DNA from 2 places in the Staphylococcus sp. EG-SA-2 genome. Region 1 is predicted to be linked to the other one. Evidence: predicted binding sites of a transcription regulator. Region 1 holds the regulator's gene; the other holds the start of a gene.
The links. Region 1 encodes Rex, which represses fermentation and respiration genes when NADH is low (regulators of the CRP and FNR family bind a similar motif). Its sites were predicted from a motif close to TTGTGAAATATTTCACAA; they were not measured.
Positions count from the first base shown of each region.

Region 2: a site for Rex is predicted at 2,613-2,630, ahead of IDG60_RS05715 (L-lactate dehydrogenase). Genes of this name have one in related genera too.

Region 1 is NZ_JACYHC010001282.1:427-8,723, forward strand. It holds partial or broken gene IDG60_RS20700 (MutS family DNA mismatch repair protein) at 1-875, opposite strand, end outside; gene IDG60_RS20705 (hypothetical protein) at 964-1,092, shown strand; gene IDG60_RS20710 (ABC-F family ATP-binding cassette domain-containing protein) at 1,236-3,164, opposite strand; gene IDG60_RS20715 (redox-sensing transcriptional repressor Rex) at 3,417-4,052, shown strand; gene IDG60_RS20720 (YeeE/YedE family protein) at 4,356-5,435, shown strand; gene IDG60_RS20725 (sulfurtransferase TusA family protein) at 5,495-5,719, shown strand; gene IDG60_RS20730 (ammonium transporter) at 5,927-7,177, shown strand; gene IDG60_RS20735 (LacI family DNA-binding transcriptional regulator) at 7,360-8,297, shown strand, end outside.
Region 2 is NZ_JACYHC010000444.1:10,516-16,681, forward strand. It holds gene ptsG (glucose-specific PTS transporter subunit IIBC) at 1-1,130, shown strand, start outside; gene IDG60_RS05715 (L-lactate dehydrogenase) at 1,450-2,403, opposite strand; gene IDG60_RS05720 (hypothetical protein) at 2,714-2,821, opposite strand; gene IDG60_RS05725 (globin domain-containing protein) at 2,976-4,121, shown strand; gene IDG60_RS05730 (hypothetical protein) at 4,147-4,320, shown strand; gene IDG60_RS05735 (DUF488 domain-containing protein) at 4,477-4,833, shown strand; gene nikA (nickel ABC transporter substrate-binding protein) at 5,031-6,166, shown strand, end outside.

The DNA of each region.
Region 1 (8,297 bases):
TTTTTAAGCTCATTCATATGTGTTGTATAGCTTTTTTGAATTGAATGAAATAAAACATAATCAAGCATGAAAATAAGTTTAACTAGTTTAATTACCATAGCTCCGATATCTTCATCATTAACTTCAGCTAAAACACTCGTTAAATGACGTGCTGTTCTAAATTGCTTAAAATTGACTTCAGGTTGTGGAGCATGTTTAATTTTTGAGATAGTATAGCCTTGTTTTAAAACATTGGATGCATAAAAGATAGATTTTAAGTCATCCTCATATGTACGCTTTAAAGTTGCTGATAAAATGATATTAAATAGGCAACTCATAAGAAATAATAAAATACCAACTTGTGAATTAATAAATATAACTGCAAATGAGATAACTGGTAAAAACGGGCATAGAAACAATATATTTTGACGTTTTACCGGTGTGATTTGGTCTGGAAATGTTGGATAAACAGTTTTACCAATCAAAGCTAAATGATATGTTACGTTTTTTCTAAATTCAGCATTATCATTAAATAAACTAAGTAATGATTTGTTCGTAATTGAAAGCATTCCACGTAAACAGGCATATAGCTTCATTTCACCAATAGCTGTTAAATTATAATTCATCTTATGAAAAATTGCATTCATATTTAAGTCGGACCAAGTTTTATCATCAACTAATGAATGTGATTCAAATTTTTCCTTGTAGAGCTTATACTCATAGTCGAAATGTGAGTTCGGTCTGATAAAAGCTTCTAATGGAGAAATCGTTTGCCATAATGTTTCCATAGATTTTAATAGACGTTGACGACTCATGTATCGTCCAACAATTCCTATTACAGATGTAAGTAGAATAATTGCTATAACAAATATTAAAAATGTTTGATTTGTGCTCATAAGTATCTCCTTATTTATTTTTAATAATAATAAAAATATACTTCAATAATATTATTATTTCATAAAGAAAGTGTCTTAACAATGAATTTTGATAAAAACAATGTCAATAGAGAACATGCGTACTTATCAACAAAGAGTGAATAACTTGTGGATAAAAGGTGTTGATAACGTCATTTATTGTGGATATCAGGTGGGAAAACAGAAAATAAATAATTGATTAGTGTTAATTTACTTGTGGATAACTAGGATAAGTCTGTGGATAGCTATAATATCAGCGTTTTTATTGTGAATAAAAAAATTAAAATTTGTAAAAAAATAACTCTAACTATAGCGAATTTACAGTTAGAGTTATGTATATTTTTATAGTTTTTGTTGTAATTCTTCCCATTTAGACATAGCGTGTTCTAATTTTTGTTCGCTATCTTGTTTTTGGATAGCTAATTCGTTTGCTTTTTGTGGATTGTTATACACTTCTGGTTGGGTTAATTGCTCGTCTATTTGTAAGATAGTAGTCTCTAAAGTTTCTATTTCATTTTCACACTCGGATATTTGTCGTTCAAGTTTGCGTTGTTCACGTCTTTGTTCTTTTTGGTTATGATACGACGATTGTTCCATAGACTTTTTATGTGCTTGTACGTTAACTGACTGTTCTTCTTGGTGCGCTTTCAACGCTTCGGCTTCCTCAACTTTTTCAATGTAATATTGATAATCTCCTAAATACATCTTTCCGCCATCAATTGTTAAATCAAATACCTTGTTTGCTAATTGGTTAATAAAGTAACGATCATGGGAAACAAATAGTATTGTTCCTTCAAAATGTTGGAGTGCTTGCTCTAACATTTCTTTTGAATCTATATCGAGGTGGTTGGTAGGTTCATCTAAAATAAGTACATTGTCACGTTGCAACATAAGTAGTGCTAGTTGTAAACGTGCTTTTTCACCACCAGATAAATCATTAATTATCTTTTTAACATCGTCTTGTACAAATAAGAAACGTCCAAGAACTGCTCGAATATCTTTTTCATTCATTAACGGATATTGATCCCACACATAATCTAAAATCGTTTTACTAGATTTAAATTCTGCTTGCTTTTGATCATAATAACCAATTTGTAAATTTGCGCCGAAAGTAATATCGCCATTAAGCGCTTTTTGTTGATTAGCAATAGTTTTAATTAAGGTCGATTTTCCAATACCATTTGGCCCAATGATTGCTATATGATCGCCTTTAGAGACCTCTATACTGATAGGTTTGGTAATTGCAGTTTGATAACCGATTTCTAAATTTTTTACATGCATGACGTCATTACCTGTATTCCGGTCAAAGCCAAATTGAATATTTGCACTTTTGGCATCTAACATTGGTTTATCAATGCGTTCCATTTTTTCTAAAATCTTACGTCTACTTTTTGCCATTCCACTTGTTGAAGCACGGGTAATATTTTTCTCAACAAAAGTTTCTAATCGTTTTATTTCTGCTTGTTGACTTTCATATTCTTGCATTCGTTTTTGATAATATAAATCCCGTTGCTGTATAAATTCCTCGTAATTACCAACATAGCGTTTGACATCACCTAAAGCCACATCATAAATTTGAGTAACTATTTTATCTAAAAAGTAACGATCATGGCTGATGATGACGATTGCACCTTTAAAATAACGTAGATAATCTTCAAGCCACTTTGTCGTTTCTAAATCTAAGTGGTTAGTAGGTTCATCTAAAAGTAATAAATCAGGTTCGTTTAATAGCATTTGAGCTAAAGATAAACGTGTTTTTTGGCCACCGCTAAAATCATTGATAGGTTTATTGAAATCTTCTTCACTAAAATTTAACCCGTGAAGTACTGTTTTAATTTTACTTTCATATTGATACCCTTCTAATTGTTCAAATTGATTCGATAAAGATTCATAACGGGACATATGTGTTTTATATGTATCACTATCGTAATCATTTGCATGTTTTGATAACCAATCTGTTTCTTCTTTGATTAAGCTTTCCATTCGTTTAATATGTTCAAATGGTTTTGACATTTCTTCAAAAACTGTTGCATTAGAATTTAAAGTCATTTGTTGAGTTAAATAACCTAGTTTTAAGTTTTTAATTTTTGACACATTTCCAGAATCATAGTTTTCTACACCAGCTATAATTTTCATCAATGTTGATTTACCGGCGCCATTTCTTCCTACGATACCAATTCGTTCACCAGTTTTTACTTCAAAATCAACATCAGTAAATATATCTTCACCATCGAACGATTTTGATATATGATTGAGTTGTAAAAGTATCATTCGATCTTCACCTTTCGTCTTTCTCAAATTTTATTAACTTATGAAAAAAGTCGTAATTATTACATTAATAACCATTTTACAGTATAAAACGCCGTCTTGAAACTAAGATATTTATTTTTAAAATTCAATAATGTATAATATTTAGGTATTCATTGTAATCAATTATTTGTTTTTTAATAATCTAACAATTACGCTCTAACTCGTTTGAATACATAGATATAATTCATTCAAACACGAAGGAGGAAATAGCGAATGAGTGACCAAGTTAAAATTCCTCGAGCAACTTTAAAACGTTTGCCGTTATATTATAGATTTGTCAGTTCATTAAAATCTAAAGGTATAGATCGTGTAAATTCAAAAGCGATTAGCGATGCGTTACAAATTGACTCGGCAACAATTCGTCGTGACTTTTCATATTTTGGCGAATTAGGTAAAAAAGGGTACGGATATAATATAGATAGTTTATTGGATTTCTTTAAATCTGAACTAAGCGAGAGTGACATGATCAAAATCGCAATTGTCGGAGTTGGGAACCTAGGGAAAGCTTTGCTCACATATAACTTTTCAATACATGACGATATGACGATTACAGAAGCGTTTGACGTAAAAGAAGATGTTATTGGCCAGAAAATAGGGAACGTTATTGTAAAAGATAACGATGAATTAATAACAACATTGAAGAAGGAAGAAATAGATGTTGTGATTCTAACTACACCAGAAAGAGTTGCACAGAAAGTTGCAGATGAACTCGTCCAAGCTGGTGTGAAAGGTATTTTAAACTTCACTCCTGGTAGAATTAATACGCCTTCAGATGTGCAAGTACATCAAATTGACTTAGGTATAGAATTACAGTCATTATTATTCTTTATGAAAAATTACAGTGAATAAATGTGATGTTAGCTTTGAATGATTAACCTTGTTATATCTTTAATTAATTATAGAACAGTCTGGGACTAAGTATGTCTCAGGCTTTTTCTGTTATGTTTGAAAATGAAAGGAAAAACTGTTGTGTTGATAAATATAGTATAGGTTAATAAATTAACACGTAGAGATATAATGATGAATCGTAATTAATCGCCTTCCTTATATGAATATAATATAAATATCAAAAATATTGTGTATAAGGTTGAAAACAAGAAAATCATCACCTATAATACATACTAAACTTATCGGAAATGAGGGGTTAGGATTATGTGGATGATTTTTAGTGGCTTAATTGTCGGGGGACTCTTAGGTTTTGTCATGCAAAGAACAAGATTTTGTTTAACAGGTGGCTTTCGAGATATGTATGTGCAAAAGAATAATAAGATGTTCTATGCATTATTAATCGCTATTACTATTCAAAGTATAGGATTATTGATTTTGACGGCAACAGATATTTTACAAATTCCTGCACATAGTTTTCCAATATTGGGAACAATTATAGGTTCTTTTATTTTTGGAATTGGAATAGTATTGGCTGGAGGGTGTGCAACAGGTACTTGGTATCGCGCTGGTGAAGGGCTAATTGGTAGTTGGATTGCATTAGTATTATATGCTGTTACTGCAGCAATCACTAAAACAGGGATTTTAAAGCCAGTAATGGATAAAATTAATCAACCAACGAATGTAAATAGTGATATGTCTCAAACAACTGGCATTCCGTTTTGGGGATTAGTCGTTATATTAACTATAATCACCATTTTTCTAGTTGTAAGAACACTCAATAATAAGAAAGTTCGAGTTGCTGTTCCAAAACTAAAGCAACGTTATACAGGTATTAGATATTACCTTTTCGAAAAACGATACCATCCATTTATTGCAGCAATTGTAATTGGACTTATCGCACTCTTAGCTTGGCCAATGAGTGCATCAACTGGAAGAAATGACGGTTTAGGTATAACAACGCCTTCAGCAAATTTAGTACACTTTTTGATTACAGGTGAAACTAAATTTATTGATTGGGGTGTCTTTTTAGTTCTAGGAATTTTCATTGGTTCATATATTGCAGCTAGAGGATCAAGAGAATTTAAATGGCGATTGCCAGACAAGATTACAATACGAAACAGTGCCATTGGTGGCATATGTATGGGATTTGGTGCGTCAGTTGCTGGTGGTTGTTCTATCGGTAACGGTTTGGTTGAAACGGCAACGATGACTTGGCAAGGATGGATTGCGCTAGCATCGATGATAGTTGGTGTATGGACAATGAGTCATTTTATCTTTGTTCGTCCAATGAAAAAAGTACAACAACAATCCGCAAAGGTTAAACAGCAAACGCAAATAGTATAGAAGATTATTATGCAAATGATGTTGATCAAATAAAAGTGATTGGAAAAGGAGAAATAATTATGATACACGAATTAGGTACAGTAGGAATGGTATGTCCATTTCCGTTAATTGAAGCGCAAAAGAAAATGGCAACATTGCAATCTGGAGATGAATTAAAAATTGATTTTGATTGCACGCAAGCGACGGAAGCCATTCCAAATTGGGCTGCAGAAAATGGTTATCCTATAACAAACTATGAACAAATTGATAATGCTTCATGGACAATTACAATTCAAAAAGTTTAACGTTATCATTTTAACAATAAAATAGATATTAGATTCTATGGCTACTTCCGCTAATTTAAAAGTGAGTAAGTAGTCTTTTTTGTTTTAGTTCATGAAATCATTTTTATATAGTGTGGCATATTTTATTTCAAAAGATGTAATAAAACTTAACGCATTTTTGCTTTTTATAAATTGTCAGATTATTATGAAAACAAGGGAGTGGTAAGTATGAATCTTAACGATACGATATTTATGTTTTTGTGTACATTATTAGTTTGGTTAATGACACCAGGATTAAGTTTATTTTATGGTGGGTTAGTTCAATCTAAAAATGCGCTTAATACTGTCATGCAAAGTATGGCAGCAATTGTGCTTGTTACATTTGTATGGATAACAGTTGGTTTTACAATTAGTTTTGGGAATGGGAATTTATGGTTCGGAAATTGGGAATATACTTTTCTTAATCATGTAGGTTTTGCGACTCAAGAAGATATTAGCCCACATATTCCTTTCGCTTTGTTTATGTTATTTCAAATGATGTTTTGTACGATTGCAATTTCTATTTTATCTGGTTCAATCGCTGAGAAAATGAAGTTTATTCCTTATTTATTATTCGTAGTAATATGGACTGCTCTTGTATACAGTCCAGTAGCACATTGGGTTTGGGGCGGCGGTTGGATTAATAAACTCGGTGTATTAGATTTCGCTGGAGGTACGGTTGTTCATATTACATCAGGTGTTTCTGGTTTAGTATTAGCTATTATGATTGGAAAAGGAAACAAACATTCTGAATCAACACCACATAATCTTATCATTACGTTGATTGGCGGTATATTCGTGTGGATTGGTTGGTATGGATTTAATGTAGGTAGTGCTTTTACATTTGATAATATTGCGATGCTTGCATTTACAAATACTGTCATTTCAGCCAGTGCAGGTGCTATAGGTTGGTTAATTTTAGAATATATTTTTAAAAAGACGACAAGTTTACTTGGACTTTTACTCGGTGCATTAGCAGGATTAGTTGTTATTACTCCTGCAGCAGGATATGTAACATATCTTAGTGCAACAATAATGGCTTTAATAGGAGGTATCTGTTGTTATATTGTCATTAATTACATCAAGGTAAAACTAAAATATCATGATGCATTAGATGCATTTGGTATTCATGGTGTTGGTGGTATTATTGGTGCTGTTTTAACAGCAGTTTTCCAAAGTAAAAAAGCCAATCCTGACATTGAGAATGGCTTTATTTATACTGGTGACATACATATTATACTTGTACAAATATTATGTGTAACAGCAGTTGTAATTTTTAGTATCGTCATGACGTTTATTATTGCGAAAGTAATTAAATTAATTACACCATTATCTGTTACGGAACAAGAAACGAATATAGGATTAGACAAGATTGTTCACGGTGAACATGCTTACTTTGAAGGTGAGCTAAATAGATTCAATAAACATATTCGATATTAGAATATATTTACATAGAATATTCATTGTCCTGACATTTAACTAAAGGTTGATGTTGGGACATTTTGTTATACAAAAGTTTTATTTTGAAATCTTTTTATGAAAGAAGCAGAAATATTATTTAAAGCGGTTACACATATGCTAAAATAAGGCTAAGTGTCACAAATAATGATAGGTGAATAAGTATGAAAAATATATCTGATATTGCCAAATTGGCAGGCGTTTCAAAAAGCACAGTATCTAGATTTTTAAATAATGGATCTGTCAGTAAAAAAACAAGTGAAAAATTAACAAGAATTATAGCAGAACATGACTATCAACCGAATCAATTTGCTCAAAGTTTAAGAGCGAGACAAACACACCTTATTGGTGCCATTATACCTAGAATGAATTCATATGCAGTAGATGAAACAATCAAAGGATTGGCAAAACAATGCCAAAAATATGAATCACAATTAATTTTAAATTACACAGGTTTAAATATCGAAGCAGAAATACAAGCGCTTGAAACATTAGCACGCAGTAAAGTAGATGGTATTGTTTTAATGGCTACAGACATAACAGAGAGACATATTGAAGTCATTAATAAAATGAATGTACCAATCGTTATTGTTGGTCAACAACATGAACAACTTCATAGTATTGTGCATGATGATTATAAAGCAGGTCAAATTATAGGCGAATGGATTGGTCAACAGGGATATCAACAAGTTGAAGTGTTTAGTGTAAGTGAAAAAGATATTGCAGTTGGTATACATAGAAAACGTGGTTTACTTGACCAGTTAGCTAAATACCAAATTAAACCTAATATACATGAAACAAATTTTACTTATGTGGAAGCACAAAAAGATGTTGCAAATGTTTTGGAAAATGTGGAGCAAGTAGATGCGGTTGTTGGAGCAACTGATACGATTGCATTAGCTGCCTATAAATATTATTCTGATAAAAATGATGTTATGAAACCACATCAAATATATGGTTTTGGTGGTGACCCAATGACACAATTAGTGTCTCCATCGATAAAAACAATTCATTATAATTATTTTGAAGCTGGCCAATGCGCGATGGAAGAGATACAACAGATGCTTAAAAAGCAAGATATGCCATATAGCGTCACAGTAGA
Region 2 (6,166 bases), on a different contig from region 1:
TTGAAACCGGTGTTTTTGGCGGGATTATCACAGGTATTATGACCGCAATACTTCACAACAAATATCACAAAGTGGTATTACCACCGTATTTAGGTTTCTTTGGTGGCTCTAGATTTGTCCCTATTGTCACAGCATTTGCCGCAATCTTTTTAGGTGTATTGATGTTTTTCATTTGGCCAAGCATACAAGCCGGCATTTATCATGTTGGTGGATTTGTAACGAAAACAGGTGCCATCGGTACTTTTGTTTATGGCTTCATCTTAAGATTGTTAGGTCCACTCGGTTTACACCATATTTTTTACTTACCGTTTTGGCAGACGGCACTTGGTGGTACTTTAGAAGTCAAAGGGCACTTAGTTCAAGGTACGCAGAACATCTTCTTTGCTCAACTTGGTGATCCAGATGTGACGAAGTATTATTCAGGTGTGTCACGCTTTATGTCAGGCCGTTTTATTACGATGATGTTCGGCTTATGTGGTGCCGCACTTGCAATTTATCACACAGCTAAACCTGAACATAAAAAAGTTGTCGGCGGTTTAATGTTATCCGCTGCACTCACTTCATTTTTAACAGGTATTACCGAACCTTTAGAGTTTAGTTTCTTGTTTGTCGCACCTATTCTTTATGTAATCCATGCCTTCTTTGATGGATTAGCATTTATGATGGCAGACATTTTCAACATTACAATTGGTCAAACCTTCAGTGGAGGCTTTATCGATTTCTTACTCTTTGGTGTGCTACAAGGTAATAGTAAAACAAACTACCTATACGTCATACCTATTGGAATTGTGTGGTTCTGTTTGTATTACATCGTTTTCAGATTCTTAATTACGAAATTTAATTTCAAAACACCTGGTCGAGAAGATAAAGCTGCAGCACAACAAGTTGAGGCTACTGAAAGAGCACAAACTATTGTTGCTGGTTTGGGAGGCAAAGATAACATTGAAATCGTTGACTGTTGTGCAACGAGACTACGCGTCACACTTAATCAAAATGACAAAGTCGATAAAGTATTACTCGAAAGTACTGGTGCCAAAGGTGTAATCCAGCAAGGCACTGGTGTGCAAGTAATTTATGGGCCTCACGTTACAGTTATCAAAAATGAAATTGAAGAATTGCTCGGGGATTAAGACTAACCGAAATATCAACAGAACTAATGGCAACGATGTACGAAGTAAGAAGTGACATCGTTGCTTTTATTTTTAATGTTACATTTGAAGCATTAAGTTCATCATACACTGTAGTGAGCCCGCAAATCGCCTCTGCTAGACAATCATCTTAATGCTATGATTAAAGCTTAAGTGCCAGATTTGAATTTAATTTCAACAACGACTTTCACTACATTAAAAATAGGGCTACTCGACACATATAGTTGTATCAAATAGCCCTTTATACAATTTTTTGGGTAAGGTTTTACAATTTTTGGAATGGTATAGATTTTATAAAAAGTTATTTAAGTTCTTCTGCTTCAGCCATAATATCTTTTAATGTTTTAGCTGAATGTGCGAACTTGCTTTGTTCTTCGTCGTTTAATGGGATTTCTACGACGTTGCGAATACCGTTTCTATTGATGACTGCTGGAACACCAATATAAACATCTTCTTCATCATATTCGCCTTCTAATAATGCTGATACAGTCAATACGGCATCTTCATTTCTGAAAATCGCTTCAGTAATTCTAGCTAATCCCATTGCAACACCATAATAAGTGGCACCTTTAGCTTGAATAATGTCATATGCTGCATCACGTGTTTGAACAAAAATTTGTTCAATTTGCGCTTTGCCCTCAGGACGTTGTTCAAGTAATGTCTTCAAAGGTTGACCCGCAATATTAGCGTGTGACCATACTGGTAATTCAGTGTCACCATGTTCACCAATAATTTGAGCATCGACGCTACGTGGCGCAACATCGAACGCTTCGCTTAACAATAATCTAAAGCGTGCAGAGTCTAAAATTGTACCAGAACCTATAACACGTTCTTTAGGTAAACCAGAGAATTTCCATGTTGCATACGCTAAAATATCAACAGGATTTGTAGCTACCAAGAAAATACCATCAAATTTTGATGCCATTACTTCACCAACAATTGATTTGAATATTTTCAAGTTTTTAGATACTAAATCTAAACGTGTTTCTCCAGGTTTTTGTGCAGCACCAGCACAGATGACAACTAGATCCGCATCATGACAATCACTGTATTCGCCAGCTTTCACACGAACTGTTGTTGGAGAATATGGTGTGGCATGTTTTAAATCCATAACATCTCCTCGAACTTTTTCAGTGTCTAAATCAATGATGACTAATTCATCAACAATGCTTTGGTTCACTAATGAAAATGCGTAGCTTGAACCTACTGCACCATTACCTATTAATACAACTTTGTTCCCTTTAAATTTGTTCATTACAAAAACTCCCTTATGATTAATTCACTAACATACGTGTAGCTTCAAATATGTTAGTTTAATGCTGCTTATTGACGATACAAAAGCAAATAAACATCTCTTTTATTTTCAACGCATAACTTAAAAGGTCATGTGTCATCCGCTTTTAAGTTTGTGATTTATTTCACATATAAAATGTAACATGCATTAAGTACTGGGTCAATATTAAATTGTGATTTATTTCACATTTTATTTTAATTTTTACACCTTTTTAATTTGTATACGATTACATCTTAGGTGTCTTTAGTCTTCGTACTTCGCCAGTGATTATTTACACTTTCACATTTTTATTATCATGTTTACTTTTTTCTAAGAAAACAACAATGTTTTTTGAATTAGTCAAATAAATGCGCGCAATCGTCGGTGTGCAAACAGACAATTGTACACAATGCTTATTGATAAGTATTTAAAAAATTAAAAATGTCATACAATTATCAAATTTGCCATTTTATTTATATTTTCTCAAACCAATTAATTGAATATCGAAATTTTTAGTAGAATAATCAAAATAGACAGATTAAAGGAGGAGTATCATGCTTACAGAACAAGAGAAAGACATTATCAAACAAACGGTGCCTTTACTTAAAGAGAAAGGGACAGAAATTACGTCAATCTTTTATCCAAAAATGTTTAAAGCGCATCCTGAACTTTTAAACATGTTTAATCAAACGAACCAAAAACGAGGCATGCAATCTTCAGCATTAGCACAAGCTGTAATGGCCGCTGCGGTTAATATCGATAACTTAAGTGTTATTAAACCAGTCATTATGCCAGTCGCATATAAACACTGTGCATTACAAGTTTATGCTGAACATTATCCAATTGTGGGGGAAAATTTATTAAAAGCAATCCAAGACGTGACAGGTTTAGAAGAACATGACCCTGTGATTCAAGCTTGGGCAAAAGCATATGGTGTTATTGCGGATGTGTTCATCCAAATTGAAAAAGAAATTTATGATCAAATGATGTGGATTGGTTTTAAACCATTCAAAATTACCAATATTAAACAAGAATCTGAAGACATTAAATCATTTACAGTTGAAACTGAAGAATATGACTTTAGTGAATTTACACCAGGCCAATACATCACAGTTGATGTTTCTAGTGATAAACTTCCATATAGAGCTAAACGTCACTATTCTATCGTATCAGGTGAAAAAAACCATTTAACTTTTGGCGTTAAACGTGATGTCACAACAGAACATGAAGGCGAAGTTTCAACAATTTTACACGATGAGATTAAAGAAGGCGATATGATTAATTTAGCTGCGCCTGTAGGTGGATTCGTATTAGAGAATACGACTGAACCACAACTTTTCTTAGGTTCAGGTATTGGCGTCACACCTTTAGTAGCAATGTATGAAGCTGCCTCTGCCAAAGGTTTAGATACACAGATGGTTCAAGTTGCTGAAAATGAACAACATTTACCTTTCAAAGACAACTTCAACAGTATCGCAAGCCATTATGACAACGCTAAATTATATACACACTTAAAAGATAAACAAGGCTATATTGGCACTGAAGAATTACAAGCATTTTTAGCAAATAAACCTGAAATTTATATCTGTGGTGGTACAAAATTCTTACAATCTATGATCGAAGCACTTAAATCTTTAAATTACGATATGGATCGCGTACACTACGAAACATTTATTCCAAGACTAAGCGTTGCAGTATAACTGAGAAAAGAGGTTTAGTGCTCATATGAAACTTAATCAACGTTACGTAAAAGTATTTGCATTATATTTCGTAAGTATTGTTACTGCAAATATTATTGTTAAAAATAATAATTTAATTAAAACATTGATACAAACCATAGCCGGGTACACGGTCTTTGCAGTTGGTTTGAAGTATTTAACTAAACGTAAAAATAAATGACATCTATACCAAAACAGCTATGACTTTACTTTGTCATGGCTGTTTTTTAATTGGGAGTAGGACAGAGATGATATTTTCGCAAAATTTATTTGGTCGTCCCACCACAACATGCATTGATGTATGCTCACTGAATTTCATAAGAAAGGAGTTCACAAGATGACCGTAGATATTGGACGGATTTATGACAATAAAGATAATACCGACGCTATTCGTATCCTAGTCGATAGAGTCTGGCCGAGAGGTATTTCGAAAAGAACTGCTAACCTAGATTATTGGTTAAAAGACATTGCCCCTTCTACTGAGTTGCGACAATGGTTCCAACATGATCCTAAACTTTTTGGAGCTTTTAAAGAAAAATATGAAAAAGAATTACGTGATCAGGATGCGCAAAAAGATGCTTTTGAAAAATTAAAGGATATTGTAAATCAGCATAATCATGTTCTATTGTTATATGCAGCAAAAGATACTAAACATAACCAAGCTGTAGTACTACAGCAGTTGCTCAATACTTAGTTATATATGTTTATCGTGAATCACTATAAATGTCGCTAACTTCATTTCTAATATTTATTTTTAAAAAGCATAATTACTACAATTAATTGAACTTTAATAATTACTAAACTTGAACAACATTTTACTTTAACAAAATAAAGTTTTAAAATATTAATTGTTGGGTTTTACATAGTAATTAGAAAGAGAGTGTTAATGAAATGAAGTTTAAAAGACTAGCAACTATATTTTCAGCAGTATTAGTGTTATCAGGATGTGGCTCAATGCATTCATCTGGCAAAGACTTAAATATTTCGTTACCGTTAAAAACAAAGTCTATTGCACCTTATGAAACAGATGTACCAGTTAAGATTGGTGCTGCAGAATCATTATTTAAAACAAATGATCAAGGAAAAATAGAAAAAGCATTAGTGAAATCGTATCATCAACCAAATGATACAACGTTAGATATAGAATTAAAAGATAATATTAAATTTCAAAACGGTCAAAAATTGACTGCAGAAAAAGTGAAATCTAGCCTTGAAAATAGCATGAAAAAAAGCGACTTGGTCAAATATTCATTACCAATATCATCAATTACCGCTAAAGGTCAAAAACTGACAATTAAAACCAACTCCGCTTACCCTGAACTTGTATCTGAATTAGCTAATCCTTTTATGGCAATTTATGATACAGATGCTAAATCAGATGTTAATCAAACTCCTGTTGGTACAGGCCCTTACCAAATAAAAGATTATAAGCAATCTCGAAAAATATCATTGTCGAATTTTAAGGACTATTGGCAAGGTAAACCCAAACTTGATCATATTACTGTGACGTACCAAGAAGACGGCAATAATCGCGTCAGAAATTTAGAATCTCAAAAAGATGATTTAATAACTGATGTCCCAGTTAATAAAGTTCAAGACATAGAAAATAATCAAAATTTAAAAGTGTCAAAAGAATCTGGATTTAGAACTTCTTTACTTATGTATAATCATACTAATAAAAAAATGACTAAATCCGTTCGTGAAGCATTAGATCATATCATTGATAGACAAGGTATTGCAGATCATATTTATCAAGGTTATGCGAAACCTGCAACGAGTCCATTTAATGATAAAATTCCATATATTAAAGAACCTAAGTTAACCAAACAAAATATCGAACAAGCAAAAACGTTATTAGCTAAAGATGGTTATACAAAAGAACACCCTTTAAAAATTAAGTTAATTACGTATGACGGTCGTCCAGAGCTATCGAAAATTGCGCAAGTATTACAATCAGATGCTAAAAAAGCAAATATTGAAATCGACATTAAAAGTGTTGATGACATAGAAGGTTACTTAAAAGACCG